4 regions of the Lysobacter firmicutimachus genome follow, and region 3 is predicted to be linked to each of the others. Evidence: riboswitches for the same ligand, from Rfam matches in the RefSeq annotation. Region 3 holds a riboswitch; each other region holds the start of a gene.
What was found. A riboswitch is a leader RNA that binds a small molecule or an ion and turns the genes downstream of it on or off. The one in region 3 is predicted to bind cobalamin.
Positions count from the first base shown of each region.

Region 1: it holds a riboswitch for cobalamin, as region 3 does, so the genes downstream of both, btuB (TonB-dependent vitamin B12 receptor) here and metE (5-methyltetrahydropteroyltriglutamate--homocysteine S-methyltransferase) in region 3, are expected to answer to the same signal.
Region 2: it holds a riboswitch for cobalamin, as region 3 does, so the genes downstream of both, V2J18_RS05280 (TonB-dependent receptor) here and metE (5-methyltetrahydropteroyltriglutamate--homocysteine S-methyltransferase) in region 3, are expected to answer to the same signal.
Region 4: it holds a riboswitch for cobalamin, as region 3 does, so the genes downstream of both, btuB (TonB-dependent vitamin B12 receptor) here and metE (5-methyltetrahydropteroyltriglutamate--homocysteine S-methyltransferase) in region 3, are expected to answer to the same signal.

Region 1 covers NZ_JBANDL010000002.1:4,414,411-4,419,570, reverse strand. Annotated here, with positions in the region: gene V2J18_RS19090 (hypothetical protein) at 1-544, shown strand, start outside; gene btuB (TonB-dependent vitamin B12 receptor) at 855-2,702, opposite strand; cobalamin riboswitch at 2,823-3,074, opposite strand; gene V2J18_RS19080 (TfoX/Sxy family protein) at 3,221-3,679, opposite strand; gene V2J18_RS19075 (GAF domain-containing protein) at 3,676-4,158, opposite strand; gene bioD (dethiobiotin synthase) at 4,264-4,983, shown strand; gene V2J18_RS19065 (phasin family protein) at 5,153-5,160, opposite strand, start outside.
Region 2 covers NZ_JBANDL010000002.1:1,237,294-1,242,453, reverse strand. Annotated here, with positions in the region: gene V2J18_RS05285 (PepSY domain-containing protein) at 1-642, opposite strand, end outside; gene V2J18_RS05280 (TonB-dependent receptor) at 624-2,726, opposite strand; cobalamin riboswitch at 2,969-3,116, opposite strand; gene cbiB (adenosylcobinamide-phosphate synthase CbiB) at 3,257-4,174, opposite strand; gene V2J18_RS05270 (cobyrinic acid a,c-diamide synthase CobB) at 4,239-5,160, opposite strand, start outside.
Region 3 covers NZ_JBANDL010000002.1:4,162,378-4,167,537, forward strand. Annotated here, with positions in the region: partial or broken gene V2J18_RS18025 (COG3904 family protein) at 1-1,102, opposite strand, end outside; cobalamin riboswitch at 1,436-1,648, shown strand; gene metE (5-methyltetrahydropteroyltriglutamate--homocysteine S-methyltransferase) at 1,856-4,135, shown strand; gene gap (type I glyceraldehyde-3-phosphate dehydrogenase) at 4,772-5,160, opposite strand, start outside.
Region 4 covers NZ_JBANDL010000002.1:1,230,141-1,235,300, forward strand. Annotated here, with positions in the region: gene V2J18_RS05245 (TonB-dependent receptor plug domain-containing protein) at 1-2,241, opposite strand, end outside; cobalamin riboswitch at 2,475-2,713, shown strand; gene btuB (TonB-dependent vitamin B12 receptor) at 2,827-4,701, shown strand; gene V2J18_RS05255 (hypothetical protein) at 4,750-5,160, shown strand, end outside.

The sequences.
Region 1 (5,160 bases), 250 kb from region 3:
GGCCTCGGCCCGGCACGGCGACGGTTCCTTGGCCACCAAGCTCTACGTGGATCTGCCCGGCGGGCGCCTGCCGCCGCAGTGGAGCGAGCGCCATGCCTGGTTCCGTTCGCCGCTGTTGGTGTGGCGGCTGTGCGGGGTCAATCCCGACGGCAGCACCGAGTTCTACGCCCGCGCGCACGAACTCGACCGCCTGCGTCTGGCGGCGATGGCCCAGGCCGCGCTCGGCGATGCAGGGCCGCTGATGCGTCAGCTCGACGCGTTGCTGTCGGGCGCGGAACTGCCGCGCCCCAGCGGTTTGAGCCTGGTGTTGTCGGCGCAGGGCGAGCCGCTGGCCTTGAGCTGGTTCGTGATCGCCAAGGCGGTGTTCCGCGACGATGCCGAAGCCGGTGCGCGCCTGCAGAGCTGCGGCGACGAGACCACGGTACCGGTACACCGTGCGCTCGCCGGCGGACCGGAAGACGGACGGTGGCGCCATGGCGTGATGGGCGTGGTCGCCGACGTGACCGGGCGTTCTTGGGTGCAGTGTTCGCTGCGGCCGACGTGAGCGTTCGAAGAGGGCGCGGCGACGGCGGCCAGGTGCCTTCACCCCAACCCCTCTTTCGCGCGCGGGAGAGGGGCTTTGAGGGGGCGATCGGATCTTCAGAAGACGCCCTGGGGGCTCCCTTCTCCGCCTGCGGGAGACAGCGCCCTGAAGGGGCGGATGAGGGCGGGGCGGCGAGGCAAGATCGTGGCGCGTGCGGGGCTGCCGCCGCCGCTCCTCTGTCCGCACGCCTGGCTTCCATGACGAGAGCCCGAAACGAACAAGCCCGGCCTGCGCCGGGCTTGTTCGTTCTCGCTGCAGCGAGGGAGCCGACTCAGTTGGCCGGTGCGTAACGCAGGGTCAGGAACCACTCGCGGCCGGGCTGGTTGTAGTACGACACGGTCTCGTACTCGCGGTCGAACACGTTGGCCACGCGCGCCTGCAGGCTCAGCGCCGGGGTGAAGGCGTATTCGGCGCGCAGATCCAAGGTGCCGTAGCCGCCCAGACGCACGCTGTTGGCGGCGTTGTCGTAGCGCGAGCCGTAGCCGACCGCGGTGGCGCCGACGCGGAACTTGCCGAAGGCGCGGTCCAAGTCGATGCGGCCGCTGTGCTTGGCGCGGCGCGGCAGCTCGTTGCCGCGGTTGAAGCCGCGACGGTTCTCGGTGTCGAGGAAGCTGGCGCTGGCGGCCAGGGTCCAGCCGGCGAATTCGGTGTCGACCCCGATCTCGGCGCCGCGCATGCGCGCGCGTTCGATGTTGTTGGGCAGGTTGATCGCCGCGTCGTAGGTGATCAGGTCGTCGGCGCGGGTGTCGAAGCCGTCGATGCGCGCGGTGAAACCGTCGCCGCGGTAAGCCAGGCCGACTTCCCAGGTCTTGGACTCTTCCGGCTTGAGCCGGGCGTTGCCGAAGAACGGGTAGTACAGCTCATTGAAGGTCGGCGCCTTGAACGCGGTGCCGTAGCCGGCGGTGACGCGCCAGCGTTCGGCGAAGTCCAGGCCCCAGGCGACGCCGCCGGTGGTGTGGCCGCCGAACTGTTCGTTGTCGTCGCGGCGCAGGCTGGCTTCGAAGGAATGGGCGCCGAAGTGGCCCTGGTACTGGACGAAGCCGGCCTTGTTGTCGCGCTCGCGCTCGTCGTAGATCGTGTCGCTGTCGACGCGGTCGCGCAGCCAATCGAAGCCCGCAGTCAACACATGGCCGTCGGCGACGGTGAAATCGGCCTGCAGGCTGGCGCTGTCGCGGTCGGTGCTGAAGAAGCCCATCGGCAGCGAGCCGAGGAAGTTGTCGGAACTGTCGACGTTGCGGCCGGCGACCAATTGCACGTTGACCGTTTCGCTCGGGCGCCAGCGGACCTTGCCGCCGATCACCTGCTGCACGGTCTCGGAGTAATTGACGAAGCTGCCGTCGTAGTCGTTCTCGCCCTCGGCGCGCAGGGCCTGGCCTTCGATGCTCCACTGCTCGTTGAGGTCGATGCCGCCGCGCAGCGACAGGGCGTGGCTTTCGTAGCCGTCGCGGTCGGGCTCGTCGGTGAAGCAGCCGGCGAACACCGGGAAGCCGGCGCCGCGGCAGGCGTCGATGCCCTGGGTCTTGCGGAAGCTGTAGTCGGCGCCGAACCAGCCGCGGCCGCTGCGGCCGCCGAAGCCGGTGCCGAATTCGATCGCGCCGTTGCTGCCGCCGCCGACGTGGGCGCGCGGGGCGAAGCCCTGCTGCTCGCGACGGGTGAACACCTGGATCACGCCGCCGATGGCGTCGGCGCCGTACAGGCTCGAGCGCGGGCCGCGCACGATTTCGATCCGGTCGATCAAGGCCAGCGGCAGATCCTGCAGCGAGGCCAGGCCGGAGGTCGGCGAGCCGATGCGGATGCCGTCGACCAGGAACAGCACGTGGTCGGATTCGCTGCCGCGCAGGAACAGGGTGGTCAGCTTGCCGGCGCCGCCCTGGTTGGACAGCGAGATGCCGGCGCGGCCGCGCAGCAGATCGTTGAGGTCGCGGGCCTGGCTGCGCTCGATCTCGGTGCGGGTCAGCACTTCCACCGGGCTCAGGGCGTCGTTGACGCTGACCGCGGTGCGGTTGGCGGTGACCACGACCTCGTCGAGGTCGGTGGCCTCGCCCGCGGGCGCGGCGAGGGCGGTGGCCGGCAGCGCGAGCGCGCAGGCGATGGCGAAGGACAGGTTCAGGGCACGCATGGCAAAGCTCCACGACGCGCGCGCACGGCGCGCGGCAAAACGGCAGGGAAGGCGGCGGGGGAGAGGCGGACGACGACGGGCGCGGGAACGGCGGCCGTGCCGCGACGCCCTCCGCATCGCAACCGATGGCGCCTCGGGGCCGGTCTCCGGACTCGCGGGCGAAGCCGGCCGGGCCGGACTTCCGGTCGCGGCGCCTTCCCGTGCATCGCACAGTGGCGCAGGCCGCGACCTGGCTCGCTTACCGTTGCGGGGGCAGTGCCGGACTGGGCTGCGGCGCCGGCGGAAGATCCGTCGGGCCGGGCGCGTCACCGGCTTCCCGTTTCAACCCCGGCGGCGGTCGGCCGTGGGGTCACCTCGAAGCGGGGCGGATTCTACGCGATGCCGGGCAGGCTGTCCGAAACGGCCGCGCGGACGGAGCCGGGCGATCCATTGCAGGTGCGGCCGGCTGGCCTCCGGGTCGGGCCCCGGGGCGGGGCGATCGCAGCGGGCGGCGGACGCGTATCGGCCGCCCGGCGGGGTCAGTCGCGCTCGCCGCGTTCGTCGTCGTCGCGCTCGCCTTCGTCCGCGCCGCCATCGCGGTCGAAACCGCCGCCGTGATCGTCGTCGTGGCCGGACTCGCGCTCGCCCGCCGCGGCGAAACCGCCGCCGGATTCGTAACCGTCTTCGGCATGCACGGTGGTGCGCACCGGCGCGGCGGCCGGCTTGTTGCGCGGCGCCGGCAGCAGGGCGGTGGCGGCATCGGCGGCCAGGATCAGCTCCTGCCGGCGCTCCTCGCTGATCTCCTGCCAGTGGCAGTCGAGCAGGGCGCCCTCGATCGCGTACAGCAGGTTGAGGGTCGGCTTGAAGCCGGCGCGCTTGACCCGCATGAAGGCTTCGACCGTGCCGACCGAGGCCAGGTCCTCGTGGGTACGCAGGCCGACCTGGCGCAGCCAGGCCGCGCTCTTGGGGCCGATGTTGCGCATCTTCGCCGCGCTCATGCCAGCGACTCCAGGTAAACGCGGGCGATGGCCTCGAGGCCGGCCTGATCGTCGGCGTCGAAACGTTCCGGCAGCGGACTGTCGAGATCGAGCACGCCGATGAGCTCCTCGCCGCGCAGCAGCGGCACCACCAGTTCCGAACGCGAAGCCGCATCGCAGGCGATGTGGCCGGGGAAGTCGTGCACGTCGGCGACGCGCTGGGTCTGCCGGGTGGTCGCCGCCGCGCCGCATACGCCCTTGTCGAGCGGAATGCGCACGCAGGCCGGCAGGCCTTGGAACGGACCGACCACCAGCTCGCGGCCGTCGTAGAAATAGAAGCCGACCCAGTTGAGGTCGGGCAGGGCGTGCGCGATCAGCGCCGACAGGTTGGCGGCGTTGGCGATGCGATCGCGTTCGCCGTCGAGCAGGCCGCGCGTTTGCGCGACCAGCTGCCGGTACTGCTCGGCCTTGTCGCCGGTCAAAGAAGAGGCGGTAAACATCGCGGAAGTGTAACAGCGGCGTCTTGCGCGACTACCATGGGCCGATCCGGGAAGCGGGAACAAAAGCGCGAGATGAGTCACAACCAGCCTCCGGTCGCCGGCGCCATCCGACCAACGGCCGCAAATCGTGCCGATCCGGCGCCGCGTCCTGCCTGTCCTCCGGGCGTATTCGTGACCGGCACCGACACCGGCATCGGCAAATCGCTGGCCAGCGCGGCGCTGTTGCACGCGCTGCGCGCGCGCGGATTGCGCGCGGTCGGCATGAAACCGGTGGCCAGCGGCTGCGAGCCGGGGCCGGACGGTTGGCGCAACGAAGACGCGCTGCTGTTGCAGGCGGCCAGTTCGCCGGTGCCGAGCTACGAGGACGTCAATCCCTACGCCTTGCCGCAGCCGCTGGCGCCGGAGATCGCCGCCGCCGAAGCCGGCGTGAGCATCGAGCTGGACACCATCCTCGCCGCGCACGCGCGCCTGGCCGCGCAGGCCGACTGTGTGGTGGTCGAGGGCGTCGGCGGGTGGGCCGCGCCGATCAGCGCCACGCTGGACCAGGTCGATCTGGTGCGCGCGCTGGACTTGCCGGTGGTGCTGGTGGTCGGCCTGCGCCTGGGCGCGATCAACCACGCCCGGCTCAGCGCGCGCGCGCTGCAGGCCGACGGCGTGCGCGCGATCGGTTGGATCGCCAACGGCATCGATCCGGACATGGCGCGCGCCGACGAGAACTTCGAGATCCTGCGTGCGCGCCTGCCGATGCCGTGCTGGGGGCGGTTGCCGTATGCGCCGCAGCCCGATCCGCACGCGTTGGCGCAGCGGCTGGCGCCGGTGTTCTGAGCGCCGGCGCCGCGGCGCCCGGGCACCGAAGACGGCTTGTCGGACAACAAAAAACCCGGCCGCCGAAGGGGCCGGGTTTCGTGTTTTCCGATGTGCCGATACGAACCGCCGACCGGGCGGAGAGAGAGGAACGCTGCGGTCGGCGGCCGATACCGGCTCTGAGCGGGAGTTACTTGG
Region 2 (5,160 bases), 2.9 Mb from region 3:
CTGCGCGCGCAGCGCTGTCGGGTAGATCCAATGCACGATCGCGCCGACCCAGTTCCAGCCGCGCTCGCTGCGGGTGCTGTCGCGCACCGCTTCGCCGGTGCTCGCCGACACGTACAGTTCGGTCGCCTGCGCGTCGGCGAAACGCAGCTTGTGCAGCGGCGGACGCAGGCCGGACAGACCGTTGAGCGTCCACTGGTCGCGCTCGATCCGCCCCAGGTACTGCGGCGCCGACTCCGCCTGTCCGCGGCGACGCTGGAAATCGCGCGCCACGGCCGCGGCGGCCGAAGCATTGAGCTCGGGCAGCACGCGGCCGTCGTCGGCGCCGACCAGATGCCAGCGCTCCTCGCCGTCGCGCAGCCGCCACACCGGCCGCGCGCCGAGCATGCCCAGCCGCGCGCGCTGCGGCGGGGCGTCCAGACCCGCGGCCCGGGCCGCCTGGCGTGCGTCGATGCGGACCGCCGCCAGCGCCAGATCGGATCGCCCGGCGCGCGACTCGGCCTCGCTCAAGCGCGGTAACGGCACGAACAACAACACCGCGCCGGACAGGAACCACAGCAGCACCGGCACGGCCAGGACGACTCCCAGCCAGCGATGCCACAGCTGCAGCTGGCGCTTGAGCGCGTTCAAAAGCGCTGCGTCCATTCCAGCTCGAACTCGCGTCCCGGCCCGAGCAGCGCCTGTGAGCGGCCCGAGCCGACGTACAGCGCATCGCCGAGATTGCGCGCGCGCAAGGTCAGCCGGCTGCCGGTGCGGGGACGCCAGGACAGTTGCGCGTCGGCGACGGTGTAGCCGTCGATGCGCGAGGTATTGGCGTTGTCGTTGTAACGGTGGCCGACCCGGCGCAGCCCCAGCGCGGCGCTCCAGCGTTCGACCGGGTCGAAGCCCAGCCACAGATTGAACACGCGCTCGGGCGTATTGGCCGGGGTGCGACCGTTGCGCGACACCAGCCGGCCCGCGACGACTTCGTTGAAGTCGTCGAAGCGCGCGTCCAGCACCGCGGCATTGGCGTCGACCCGCCAGCGCGGCGAAAACGCGTAGCCCAGGCCGAGTTCGAGGCCGCGCGAACTGCGCTGCCCGATCTGCTGGACCCGGTTGGGGTCCTCCTCGTCGCGGCTGAGCAGGTTGCGCTTCTCGATCCGGTACGCCGCCAGCGACCAGTCGCCGCGGCCGCCGGCGAAGCCCTGCTTGAGGCCGATCTCGATCTGCCGCGCCGGGGTCAGCGACCAGTCCTTCTGCGCCAGCGGCAGGGTCACCAAGCCCGAAATCGGATCGATGCCCTTGCTGGTCTGCGCGTACAGCGACGTCCGCCCGTCGAACGCGAACACCGTGCCCAGGCGCCAGGCGGTGAAATCGAATTGCGTGCCGAAGCCGGTGCCGGCCGGCAGCTCCTTGCGCTGCACTTCGATGCGCTCGCGGCGCAGGCCGCCGACCAAGGTCCAGCGCGGCCACAGTTCGATGCTGTGCTCCAGGTACAGCGCGCGCTGGCGGGTGATGCTGCTGAAGCGCGGCCGGGTGCCGGCGAGGTTGACGAAGCCGCCGGGGGCGAAGTCGAACGCCGGCACCGTGTCGCGGCCGCCGTAGGGGCCGTTGTTGCTGTGGGTGAAGCGCACCCGCGTGGCTTCGGCGCCCAGGTTCAGGCGCTGCGCGCGCCCCCACAGCTCGCCCACGGCGAGCAGGTCGAAACGCTGGCCCCACTGCTCCTGGTCGTGGCCGATCGCGATGAAATCGCTGCGCACGACCGTGCTCTTGCGCGGATCGAAGGCGTAACTCTCGGCATTGCGCCAGCGCCGGTCGATCGCGACGTGGTAGGTCTCGGCGACCAGTTGGGTGCGGGCGCCCAGCGCATAGTCGAAGCGCAGCCGCGCCAGGCCGTCGTCGTAGCGGACATGGCTGTCGGCGACGTCGTAATTGCGCTCGCGCAAGCGCCGGTCGAGCCGGCCGTCGACCAGCGGCGTACCGAAGTAGCGCGGGTCGTGGCGACGGCCGCCGTCGTACTTGAGGGTCGCGGTCAGGCGCGGGCTGAGGTCCCAGGCCACCGCGCCGGAGAAGCCGTAGCGCTCGTAGCCGGCGCGGTCGATATCGCCGTTGCCGCCGGCGCCGGTCAGGTCGGCGCGCCAGCGCACCCGCTCGCCCGCGCCCTGCCCCGCGCCGAGACCGAAGCGGTACCCGTCCCAGCTCGACGCCGCCAGCATCGCCTCGCGCCGCGGCGCGCTCTGCAACGCGCGCGGCACGTAATGCACCACGCCGCCGATGCTGCTGTCGCCGAATAACACCGAGGCCGGGCCGCGCAGCACCTCGATCCGGTCGAGTTGCCAGGTATCGCCGGGAAAGCTCAGCGTGCCGGAGGCGACGAACACGCGCGTTCCGTCGTACACCTGCGCCACCGAACCGTGGCCGGAGAAGCCGCGCAGGCTCAAGGAAGAGCCGCCGTTGCCGGGCGCGCCCATCGGCACCACGCCGGCCGCGCGCGCCAGCGCCCGCTGCGGCGTGTCGTCGCCGCGCTCGCGCAAAGTTTCGCCGTCGAGGATTTCGACCGCAGCCGGCAACTCGCGCAGGCTCAGGCCGAGCCGGCTGCCGGCGTCGGCGACCCGCTCCAGCGGCGACTGCGCGCGCACCTGCACCGCGTCGAGGGTGGTGGAATCGTCGGCGCAGGCGGTGTCGGCGAAGGCCAGTCCGATCAGGGCCAAGCTCAGGCGACGCAGCGGCAAGGCGCCGCGCATGGGCATGCGGTGGGTCCTGCGATCAAAGAGGCGGGCTGACAAGCGGGCGGTCTCCGGTGCTCGCGCACGGGATGCCCGCAGGCCCGGAGCGGCCGGCGCCGGCGCATCGCGGTGCCGCGACGCGTCCACGCACGAACCCGGCCCGCGCGCGGACGCACCGGCCACAGCCGGATGCGACGCGATCGGGATTCGACTCCAGTCCCGCGCCCGCACCCCGGAGCGCATGTTCGACTGATCGCCGCAGGGTCGGTCTTCTGGCTCGCCTTCGACCTCCTCCGCCGGCCTTCCCGGTCGCGACGACCAGTGGCGTATGGGCGGATTCGTCAGGCTTACAGCAGCGGGGGCTGCGCCGGAATGGCCGGGCCGCATCGCGGCGCCGGCGTCACCGGACTTCCCTTCGGCCTTGCGGCCGATGCCGCGCGATGGCTTGCGCGGCGAACCCTGTGGACGGCGCGACTTTAGGCGAGCGCCTGCGGCGCCGCAACTGCACACCGCAGTATGGCGCGCGCGACGCCGCACGCCGCATGCGCCGCAGCTCAGAGCGCGCGCCAGAGCCATGCGCCGAAAGCGATCGTCGCCAGCCACAGCATCGCGCCGCGTCCGACCAGGCGTTGCGCGCGCTCGATAGATTCCGCATCCGGCGCCGCGCCTTCGCCGAGTTCGGGGCGCGGCTCCCACCGGCCGTGATACGGCGCGGCCCCGCCCAGGCGCACGCGCAAGGCGCCGGCGCCGGCGGCCATCACCGGTCCCGCGTTGGGACTGTCCCACTGCGGCGCCTGCGCGCGCCAGCAGCGCCACGCCGCCGCGGTGTCGCCGAGCACGGCGTAGGTCAGCGCGGTCAGTCGCGCGGGCAGCCAGTTCAACACGTCGTCGATGCGCGCGGCGGCCCAGCCGAAACGCTCGTAGCGCGGCGTGCGATAGCCCCACATCGCGTCCAGCGTATTGGCCAGCCGATAGCCGACCGCGCCGGCCGGCCCCAGCGCTACGTACCAGAACAGCGCGCCGAACACCGCATCGTTGCCGTTTTCCAGCACCGACTCGGTCGCCGCCGCCGCCACGCGCTCGGCGTCCAACACGGCGGTATCTCGGCTGACGATGCGCGCCACCGCGTCCCGCGCCGCCTGCAGATCGCCGTCGCGCAAGGCGCAGGCCACCGGCACGGCATGCTCGTCGAGGCTGCGCAAGCCGATGCACAGATACAGCACGACGGCGCCGAACGCGCTCCCGGCCCACGGCGATCGGGCCATCAGGATGAGCTGCAAATACGCCGTCGCGGCGACGATCGGCGCCACCGCGAGCGACCAGGCCAAGACGCCGCGCAGGCGCCCGTCGGCATGCCCAGCGTTTTCGATCGCCCGCACCAGCCGGCCGAAGCCGACCAGCGGATGGGCGCGCCGCGGTTCGCCGAACGCCGCGTCGAGCATCACCCCGGCGAACAGGCTCAGCACCAGCAAGGCAGCGCTCATCAGGGCGCACTCACGAAGGCATGCTCACGACAGCGTGCTCACGACAGCGCGCTCATGGCAGGAACAGACGCAACGCCGCCTCCGGGTTGGACGGGAAATAGAAATGCACGAAGCTGGCGCTGAGCCGACGGTCGCGGTACAGCGCTTCGCGGCTGGGACCGCCGTTGGGATTGTGCGAGTGCGCGATCGGCGCGGCCGCGATCTCGGCGCGCGCATAGTGGAAGGTGTGCCCGCGCAACTCGCCTTCGGGCAGTTCCACCGACTGCAGGCCCAGCGCCGCCAGTTTCGGCTGCAGCGCGGCGTGGCCCGGCAACAGGCCGGCCATCCGGCCTTGCGCGCCGTCGCGGTCGCTGAGCCGGTCCAGCGCATACAACAGGCCGCCGCATTCGGCCAGGATCGGCGTGCCGGCGTCGCGCAGCGCGCACAACTGCGCGCGCAAGTCGGCGCGCGCCGACAAGGCCGGCAGGTGCAGCTCCGGATAACCGCCCGGCAGCCACACCGCATCGCAGCAGGGCAGCGCGTCCCCGGCCAGCGGCGAGAAGAATGCCAGCTCGGCGCCGGCCTCGCGCAACAGCTCCAGATTGGCCGGATACAGGAAGCAGAACGCCGCGTCGCGGGCGATCGCGACGGTCTTCCCGCGCAGCGCCGGCGGCACCGGCGGCGGCGCGGCCGCGGCGAATTCGACCGGCGGCGGCAGTTCGGCGTCGGCGTGCGCGCCCCAGGCGTCGGCGAGCGCGTCCAGGCGCGCATCGAGATCGCCGAGTTCGCCCGCCGAAACCAGGCCCAGATGCCGCTCCGGCAGCGCCATCGCCGGGTCGCGCGGCAGCGCGCCGAGCCAGCGCAGTTCCGCCGGCAGGCTCTCGCGCAGCAAGCGCGCGTGATACTCGCTGCCGATCCGGTTGGCGGCGACGCCGTACACGCGCACGTCGTCGCGGTAGCGCGCCAGGCCGGCGGCGAGCGCGCCGAAGGTCTGC
Region 3 (5,160 bases):
CGACCTTGTCGGCCGGTTTGTCGGTCGCCTCGTCGTCCGCGACCGCCGCCGCCAGCGGCGGCAGCGCGGGCTCGTGCAGGTACAAGTCGGCCGGGCTGTCGTTCGGGCAGCTGCGGTCCGGGAAACCATGGCGCGACTGCACGTCGCGCGCGCAATCGGGCAGTTCGCCGAAATCCTTGCCGGCGGCCATGCACTGCGCGTCGACCTCGCGCCGTACCTGTTCGCGCCTGCGCACGAAGTCCTCGCCGCATTTGCGGGTCAGGCGGATGCGGTCGAGATCGTCCTGGGCGGCGTTGCTGCCGTCCAGGCCGTACAAGGTCAATTCGTCGGGCGTGAGGATGCGCAGATCGCGGTTGGCGATGGTCATCATCAGATCGGCGACTGCGGTGGCGACGCCGTTGCGCTCCAGGTAGTCGCGCACTTCGCGGCTGATCGCGCGCAGTTCGCGGCTGAGTTCGGCGCGCGAGGTCGCGGTGGAACGGTCGCGCATCAGCCGATGGATGCCGACCTTGCCCTCGACCGAGCGGGTGTCGCCGGCGGCCAGCACCAGTACGCAGGCGCTGTGGCAGACCGCGCCGTCCCGGACCCAGATCGACCAGCCCGACTCGGCGATCGAGTCGCCGGCGCGGATCGCCTCTTCGACGTGGCCGCCGCTGGAATCGATGTCGAGGACCCGGGTCGGGATCTCCATCCGCGTCGCCATCGCCGCGACGCGCTGCACCAGGGCGGTGAAGCCGGCGCCGATCTTGCCTTCGTAGCGCACCCGCACCACCCCGGCCGACTGGCACGGCGCCAGGGCGTCGACCAGGCTGAAGAAATCCAGCCCGCTCAGGCGCTCGCCGTCGCCGTCGCCCAGGTAGTCGTAGCCGCAGCTGATCCGCGCACTGCCGTTGTCGAGCTTGGCCGGCGGCCAGTAGGTGCCACGCAAGACTTCCGCCTCGCTGGGCGGCGTCGAGCGCGCCGGTGACGCCGCCCGCGCCGGCTCGTTCTGGCTGCCCAGGGTCACCGCCTCGCTGCGGGCCGGATCGGGTGCGGCGTCCTTCGCGCAGCCTGCCAGGCCCAGCAGACACAAACCCAGCGCAAGCGACCATCTGTAAAACATGTTCCACCCATCGGATTCGGGATTGCGGGCCGTCCCGGGCCCGCCTCGCGCATCGTTGCGACGATGCCACGTTAGCCGCAGCCGTTATCCGACTCAACGGCGTCGCGACGCCGCAAGCGGCCGCCGCGGCCGTGCGCTTCATCTTCGTCGGCGCCGCATGAACGCCAGCCGGCGAAATCCGCCTCGCGCGCGCCCCGTCGCCGGACCCGTGCGCAGCCGGCAGACCGGGCAAAGCCGCGCGCACCGATTGACTCCGCCGGCCGCGCTGCGTAACTTGGCGTCGTTACGGTGAACATCGCTTCATAAAGATATAGCGATGCGACACGCCGCCACCGGTCCCCCGGAGGCGGCCAGAGGGAATCCGGTGCGAATCCGGAGCTGCCCCGCAGCGGTATGGGAAACGAACGGGCCTTGGCACTGGGCGGTAATGCCTGGGAAGCGGCCTCAGTAGGAGAAGCCTGAAACGGGAAACGCGTGGTCAGGAACGAGCCGTGCTCGTTCCTCCCCCCCTTCCCGGCTTCAAGTCCCGAGCCCGAAGACCTGCCGCGACCGGAAGGCTCGCCTTCCGTCCGACTCCGGCGCGTGCGCCGGTCGCGCGCCCTCGCGGCGCCGGCCGCCGCGCGCAGCCGGCTCGCCCGCGGGGGCGAAGGTCGAAACCAGGGTCGTCGCAGCCGGGCGCGCCAGCGCCGGGCCGGCGCCGCCGTGGTCTCCTTCGTTGCCCTGCGTCATGCCCACGCATCGCAGGTACTCATCATGATCAGCGTTACCCATCTCGGCTTCCCGCGCATCGGCGCGCGGCGCGAGCTCAAGCAGGCCCTGGAATCGTTCTGGAAAGGCGAGTCCGCGGCCGACGCCCTGTACGCCGCCGCCGCAGCGCTACGCGAACGCCACTGGCGCCTGGCCGGCGCCGCCGGCGCCGACAGCGTGCCGTGCAACGACTTCTCCCTTTACGACCAGGCGCTCGACACCGCGGTGCTGTTCGACGCGATTCCGGCCAGTCACCGCGAGCTGTACGAACACGATCCGTTGGCCGGCTACTTCGCCCTCGCCCGCGGCGTGCAGGACGGACGGCGCGATCTGCACGCGCTGGAAATGACCAAGTGGTTCGACACCAACTACCACTACCTGGTGCCGCAGTTCGAGCCCGGCCAACGCTTCGCCCTGCGCGCCGACAAGCCGCTGGCCGAACTGGCCCAGGCGCAGGCGCTGGGCCTGCAGGCGCGGCCGGTGCTGCTCGGCCCGGTGACCTGGCTCAAGCTCGGCAAGCGCCGCGACGGCGGCGACCCGCGCGAACTGCTCGAGGCCCTGCTGCCGGCGTATGCGCAGTTGCTGGAACGGCTCAAGGCCGCCGGCGCGCAATGGGTGCAGATCGACGAGCCGGCGCTGGTGCTGGACCTGGACGACGCCGACCGCGCCGCCTACCGCCGCGCCTACGCCGCCCTGGCCGAGGCCGACGCGCCGCAGCGCCTGCTGGCCACTTACTTCGGCGGGCTCGGCGACAATGCCGCGCTGGCGGCGCAATTGCCGGTGCAGGGCCTGCACCTGGATCTGGTGCGCGCACCGCAGCAACTGGAAAGCCTGCTCGCCCTGCTGCCGGCCGAGCGCGCGCTGAGCCTGGGCGTGGTCGACGGCCGCAACATCTGGCGCGCCGATCTCGATGCGGCGCTGAGCCTGGCGCGCCGCGCCGGCGAACGTGCGCGCTGGCTGGCGCCGTCGTGTTCGCTGCTGCACGTGCCGACCGATCTGGAACTGGAACGCAAGCTGCCCGGGCCGCTACGGCAGTGGATGGCCTACGCCAAGCAGAAGATCGAAGAACTGCGCCTGCTCGCCGACGCCCTGGCCGGCGACGAGCGCGCTGCGCGCGAACTGGCCGCCGCCGCGAGCGCGCGCGCCGCGCGCCTGGCCTCGCCGCTGCTGCGCCATCCGCAGGTGCGCAAGCGCCTGGCCGACGTGCGCCCTGAAATGGGCCGGCGCGCCTCGCCGTATCCGCGCCGCATCGCCTTGCAGCAAAAACGCCTCGGCTTGCCGCCGTTTCCGACCACCACCATCGGCTCGTTTCCGCAGACCGCGCAGGTGCGGCGCGCGCGCGCCGAGCACAAGGCCGGACGCCTGGACGACGCCGGCTATCGCCGCTTCCTGGAACAGGAAACCCGCGACTGCTTGAAGGAGCAGGAAGCGCTGGGCCTGGACCTGCTGGTGCACGGCGAATTCGAACGCAACGACATGGTCGAGTACTTCGGCGAGCGGCTCGACGGCTTCGCCTTCACCGCCCACGGCTGGGTGCAGAGCTACGGCTCGCGCTGCGTCAAGCCGCCGGTGTTGTACGGCGACGTGGCGCGGCCCAAGCCGATGACCGTGCGCTGGACCCGCTACGCCCAGACCCAGACCGAGCGTCCGGTCAAGGGCATGCTGACCGGCCCGGTGACGATCCTGCAGTGGTCGTTCGTGCGCGACGACCAGCCGCGCGCCGACAGCTGCCGGCAGATCGCCCTGGCCTTGCGCGAAGAAGTGCAGGACCTGGACGCGGCCGGCATCGCCGCGATCCAGATCGACGAGCCCGCGTTGCGCGAAGGCCTGCCGCTGCGCCGCGCCGACTGGCCGGCTTACCTGGCCTGGGCCGGCGACTGCTTCCGCCTCGCCGCCAGCGGGGTCAGCGACGCGACCCAGATCCACACCCACATGTGCTACGCCGAGTTCAACGACATCATCGAGGCGGTCGCCGCGCTCGACGCCGACGTGATCTCGATCGAGACCTCGCGCTCGCGCATGGAGCTGCTCGACGCCTTCGCCCGCTACCGCTATCCCAACGGCATCGGCCCGGGGGTCTACGACATCCACTCGCCGCGGGTGCCGAGCGAGGCGGAAATGCGCGCGCTGCTCGACAAGGCCCTGCAGGTGCTGGCGCCGGAGCAACTGTGGGTGAACCCGGACTGCGGCCTGAAGACCCGCGGCTGGCCGGAAGTGCGCGCGGCGTTGCAGGCGATGGTGCAGGCCGCGCGCGGCCTGCGCGAATCGGTCGCCGCACCGGCCTGAGCGACCGGCAAGCTTGCGCGGTTGCTGTTGCTGTTGCTGTTGCTTTTGAGCTTGGCGTCGCGACGGACTCGCCAGAACAAAAGCAGTCCCGGAGGGAGGCCCGCAGGGAGGCGGGCCGTGCGCAGCCAGGCCAGGGAGGGCCTGTGCGGAGCAGCCCTGCGCAAACCTTGCCCCATAGCGGCTCTTGATTCGAAACAGTTGTGGCGTTTTCTTTGGTTACTTTTGACCGAAGGAAATCCCGTGGGACGTTGTCGCCTTGGACAAAGAAAGTGACCCGGCCGCTTGCGGACGGAAGCATTGAAGCTCTGAAGACTTCGAAGCCTTCGAACGACAAACGGCGCGAGACCGCAGCAGTGCGGTCGCGGCTTACGCCGCTCCTACAGGGGGCTTGGACAAAGAAAGTGACCCGGCCGCTTGCGGACGGAAGCTTGGCTTTAGAGCTTTAGAGCTTTAAAGCTTCAAAGCTTTAAAGCTTTAAAGCTTTGAAGCTTTCGAAGCCTTCGAACGGCAAACGGCGCGAGATCGCAGCAGCGCGGTCGCGGCTTACGCCGCTCCTACAGGGGCAAAAGAAAAAGCCCCGCGGATGCGGGGCTCTTCCGGATCGTTGCCTACGCCGGGGGCGCCGGCGACCGCCGCTTACTTGGCGGCGACGACCTTGACCATTTCCAGGCACTTGTTCGAGTAGCCCCACTCGTTGTCGTACCAGCTGACCAGCTTGACGAAGGTGCCGTCCAGGGCGATGCCGGCCTCGGCGTCGAAGATCGAGGTGCGCGCGTCGCCGCGGAAGTCGGTCGCCACGACCTTGTCTTCGGTGTAGCCCAGCACGCCCTTCAGCGCGCCTTCCGACTGCGCCTTCATCTCGGCGCAGATCTCGGCGTAGGTGGCTTCCTTGGTCAGCTCGACGGTCAGGTCGACCACCGACACGTCCGAGGTCGGCACGCGGAACGACATGCCGGTGAGCTTCTTGTTGAGTTCCGGAATCACCACGCCGACCGCCTTGGCCGCGCCGGTGCTGGACGGGATGA
Region 4 (5,160 bases), 2.9 Mb from region 3:
GCCGCCGACGGTGAACTCCCAGCGATCCAGGCGGTAGGTCGCCGCCAGGTCCAGCGTCCACTCGGCGCCGAAGGTCTGGTCCTGGCGCGGATCGGTGGCGTGCAGCTCGGTGAACTGGCCGTAGCGGGTGGCGGTGGCGTTGAAGCTCCAGTGGCCGGTCTTCCAGTCGCCGGCGAGGAAGAACTTGTCCTTCGGCGCGCCCTTGGTGATGCGTCCGATCTCGGTGCGGCCGATGCGCACCGCCGCCGGGTCGATCGCCGCCAGTCGCGGCGGATTCGGCGCGATCTTGTCGATCTCGGTCTTGGAGTAGTTGTAGCCGGCGGTGAGGTTGAGCTTGCCCGCGGCCAGTTCCCAGCCGTAGGTCGCGATCACGTCCACGCCCTGGGTCTTGGTATCGACCGCATTGGTGAAGTAGCGGCCGCCGCCGATGCCCGGATAGCCGTTGGCCTGCAGGTAGTTGCGTACCGCGGCGCTGGTCAGGTTCTCCGACAGCAGGATGCGGTCCTTGACCTTGATGTCGTAGGCGTCGACGGTGATGTACAGCGCGTCGACCGGCTGCAGCACCAGGCCCAGGCTGTAGTTGGTCGATTCTTCGGCCTTGAGCGGCTCCGAGCCCAGCGCGACCGCGGCCGGGTTGTCGACCCGGAAGGTGCCGATCTCGTACGGAATGCCGCTGATGAAGTTGGTCGCGATCGACTGGAAGTACTGCTGCTGCAGCGACGGCGCGCGGAAGCCGGTCGAGGCGGTGGCGCGCAGGGCGACCTTGTCGGTGAAGGCGTAGCGGCCGGACAGCTTGCCCGAGGTGGTTTCGCCGAAGTCGCTGTAGCTCTCGTAGCGGGCCGCGGCGCCGATGGAGAACTTGTCGGTGACGTCGGTTTCCGCATCGAGGTAGAACGAGTAGCTGTGGCGGTCGAAATCGCCGGCGTCGCTGGCGCGGAAGCCGGAGAACACCTGCGCGCCGGGAATGATCTGGCCGTTCGGCGCGGCCACGCCGCCGTTGGCGTAGGACAGCGGCTCGCCGGCGCGCTGGCTGAACTCCTCGCCGCGCCATTCCGCACCCCAGGACAGGGTCAGCGGGTACTTCCAGCCCAGTTCGATCGCGCGGGTGAAATCGAGGTTGAGCACGTGCTGGGTGACCTCCAGCGCGCCGGCGTAGAACTGGGTCGGCGAGCTCGGGCCCAGGCTGCGGTTGAGGGTGTGCTCGATGTCGAAGGTCAGGCCGTTGTGGCCGTAGTTGTAGCTGAAATCGATCTGGGTGCCGCCGGCGGTTTCGCCGCGCACGCCGAACACCGCGGCGCGGTCCTTGCTGACGTTGTGGATCTGCGGCAGGAAGCCGTTGGGATAGATCGAGGGGATGTTGCGCGGGTCGCCGGCGAAGCGGAAATAGCCGTTGGACAACACGTCGCGTTCGCTGTAGCTGCCGAAGGAATAGAAGCTCAGGTAATCGGCCGGCGAGTACTCGCCGTTGTAGGAGAACGCGCCGTGGTCGATCTCGGGATCGCCGTAGCGCTGTTCGACCCGGCCCTGGAACGGGCGGGCGCGGTTGGTCTGGTCCTGATGGCCGCCCTGCGCGGCCAGGCGCAGCCAGCCGTTTTCGCCGAGCTTGAAGCCGGCGTCGCCGGAGAGCTGGTACTGCTCGCCGTCGCCGGCGCTGTACTGGCCGTAGCGCGCGGCGATCGAGCCGTTCTGGCCCGAGCCCTTGAGCACCACGTTGACCACGCCGGCGATGGCGTCGGAGCCGTATTGGGCCGAAGCGCCGTCGCGCAGCACTTCGACCCGCTCGATCGAGGCGATCGGGATCGCGTTGAGATCGACCGGCGAGGAGCCGCGGCCCTGGCTGCCGTTGAGGTTGATCAACGCGGTGGTGTGGCGGCGCTTGCCGTTGACCAGCACCAGCACTTGATCGGGGGCCAGGCCGCGCAACTGCGCCGGGCGCACCGCATCGGTGCCGTCGGTGATGGCCGGACGCGGGAAGTTCAGCGAGGGCAGGGCGCGCGACAGCGCGGTGGCCAGTTCGACCGTGCCGGTGGCTTCGAGGGTTTCCGGGGTGATGATGTCGATCGGCGCGGTCGACTCGGCGACGGTGCGGTCGGACACGCGGGTACCGGTCACGATCACCTGGTCCAGGGTCTTGGCGTCGCTCTGCGGCGCATCCTGCGCGTACGCCGGGGCGGCGAGGGCGAGCAGCAGAGCCAGGGCCAGGGGATGGCGCGGGCCGGCGGGGGTACGGCGGACGTGCATGGCGACTCCTTGAGGGATTGACAGCGATGTCATTGCGATTTAACACGCGCATAACAATTGGTCAATAAATCCGCCAAAGTCCGCCTATCGGCAATAGTCGAAAAGTGGTAGTGCGCAGCCGGTCACGCCTGGCCGCCCGTTAAGGCGCTTTTCCGCGCGCGGGACCGGGCGCGGGCGGCAGGCTGCGCGCCCATCGCGCGCCGTACGCTGGCGTCGCCACCGGGCGCGACTGTTAAGATGCCCGCGCTCAAGGTGATCGCCGGCACATTCGCCGGGGATTGAAACGGGAATCCGGTCGTCGTCCTGCCCCGCAGGCGGCCAAGCCGGAGCTGCCCCCGCAACGGTAGGCGAGTACACGTACCGCACGCAGCCACTGTGTTTCGACACGGGAAGGCGCGGTACGCGATGCCGGTTCCGCACAGGACCGCATCGGCTCGCGAGCCCGGAGACCGGCCCGGAGCGCGAACCGACAGGCGGTGGGCCGGTCTCGGGGCGAAGGCGCGCCTGCGCCGTCTCCTGGCCGTTTCCGCCTTCTGTCACGACCGATCACGGCCGCGCGGGAGAGCGCGGCCCTGGAGACCGCCTGTGACTTTGCCTTGCTGCGCCCCGCGCCTGCGTCTTGCTTCCCTGTGTTTCGCCGGCGGCGTGCTTGCCGCCCCCGGCCTGGCCGCCGCCGCGCCCGCCGCGGTCGATCTGGATCAGGTCGTGGTCACCGCCACCCGCACCGCCCAGACCCAGGACGCCACTCTCGCCGCGGTGACGGTGATCGATCGCGCCGAAATCGAACGGCGCCAGCCGGCCTCGCTGCCGGATTTGCTGCGCGGCGCGCCGGGCGTGTCGCTGGCCAATAACGGCGGCGCCGGCAAGCAGACCTCGCTGTTCCTGCGCGGCACCGAATCCGATCACGTACTGGTGTTGGTCGACGGCATCAAGCTCGGTTCGGCGACCAGCGGCGGAACCGCGCTGCAGGACATTCCGGTCGAACAGATCGAGCGGGTCGAGATCGTGCGCGGGCCGTTCTCCAGCCTGTACGGCTCCGAAGCCCTCGGCGGAGTGATCCAGATCTTCACCCGCCGTCCGCAGGGCGCGTTCGCGCCGAGCTTCAGCGCCGCGATCGGCAGCTACCAGACCCACCGCGCCAGCGCCGGCGTGGCCGGCAAGGGCGAGCGCGGCTGGTACTCGGTCAATGCCGCACACGAAGACACCGACGGCATCAATGCCTGTCGCGGCAAGCCGGCGCCGCGCGGCGCCGGTTGTTTCACTAACTCGCCCGACCGCGACGGCTACCGCAACCAGTCGTTGACCGTGCAGGGCGGCTACCGTTTCGGCGAGCGCTGGGAGGCCGAGGCGCGCGCGTTCCGCGCCGAGGCTCATAACGAATACGACGGCAGCCAGAACAATCAGGCCGACAGCGTGCAGCAGGTGCTCGGCGCCAAGCTGCGCTATCGCCCCAGCGAGCGCATCGGCGTCAGCGCCGGCGCCGGCCGCAGCGAAGATCTCAGCGAGGCCTATCGCAACGGCAAGTACTCCAGCACCTTCGAGACCCGCCGCGAGCTGGGCTCGCTGCAGGCCGACCTCGGTCTCGGCGAGGGCCTGTTGACCCTGGGTTTCGACTGGCAGCGCGACCGCGTCGACAGCAACGTCGCCTATGCCCGCGACGGCCGCATCCTGCGCGGTGCCTTCGGCCAGTGGCAGCAGGACGTCGGCGCGCATGCGCTGCAGGCCAGCCTGCGCCGCGACGAGGACAGCCAGTTCGGCGGCGAGACCACCGGCAGCCTGCTGTGGGGCTGGAACCTGAGCGAATCGCTGCGCCTGACCGCGAGCTACGGCACCGCGTTCAAGGCGCCGACCTTCAACGAGCTGTACTACCCCAATTACGGCAACCCCGATTTGGGCGCGGAAACCTCGCGCAGCGTCGAGCTCGGCCTGCGCGGCACCTGGGGCGAGCGCCGCCAGCACGTGTGGTCGCTCAACGCCTTCCAGAACAAGATCGACGATCTGATCGCCTACGACGCCTCGATCGGCCTGCCGGGCAACGTCGACAGCGCGCGCATTCGGGGGCTGGAGGCGGCATTGGACACGCAGCTGGCGCAATGGGATCTGCGCGCCAGCGCGACCTGGCTGGACGCGCGCAACCTCAGCCCCGGGGGCAATCGCGACAACTGGCTGCCGCGCCGTGCACGGCAAAGCGCGCGCATCGACCTGGACCGGCGGGTGAACGCGTTCTCGTTCGGCGCCAGTGTCTATGCCGCCGGAGAACGCTACGACGACCTCGCCAATAGCCGCCGCTTGGGCGGCTATGCCCTGGCCGATCTGCGTCTGGGCTATGCCTTCCACCCGTCGTGGAGCGTGCAGTTGAGCGCCGACAACGTGTTCGACCGTCGCTACGAGACCGCTGCGTTCTACAACCAGCCCGGCCGCAACTACCTGTTGAGCCTGCGTTACCGACCCGCGCGCTGACCCCATCACCATCGCCGGCGTGCGCGCCGGCTCCACCGAGGCCTGCCGATGAACCCGCCGACCCGCCCCCACGCAGCGAGCGCCGCTGCCTTGCCGAACGCGGACGCGGACGCCGCGGTCTGGTCGCGACCGGCGCGCGCCGCGGTGGCGGGCGCGCTGCTGGCCTTGATGCTCGGCACCCGTTTCCATCATCTGGGCAGCGCTTTGCATCTGCCGGACGCGTCGATGGCGGTGTTCTTCCTCGGCGGCCTGTTCCTGCGCCGGCATCTGGGGTTCCTGGCCTATCTTGGGATGGCGGTGGCGGTCGACTACCTCGCCATCACCGGGCGCGGATTGGGCTTCTTCCAGCACTACTGCGTGACGCCGTCCTATGCCTTCCTGCTGCTCGCCTATGCCGCGCTGTGGTACGGCGGGCGCTGGGTCGCGCCGCGGCTGGCGCCGGAATGGCGCGCACTGGCG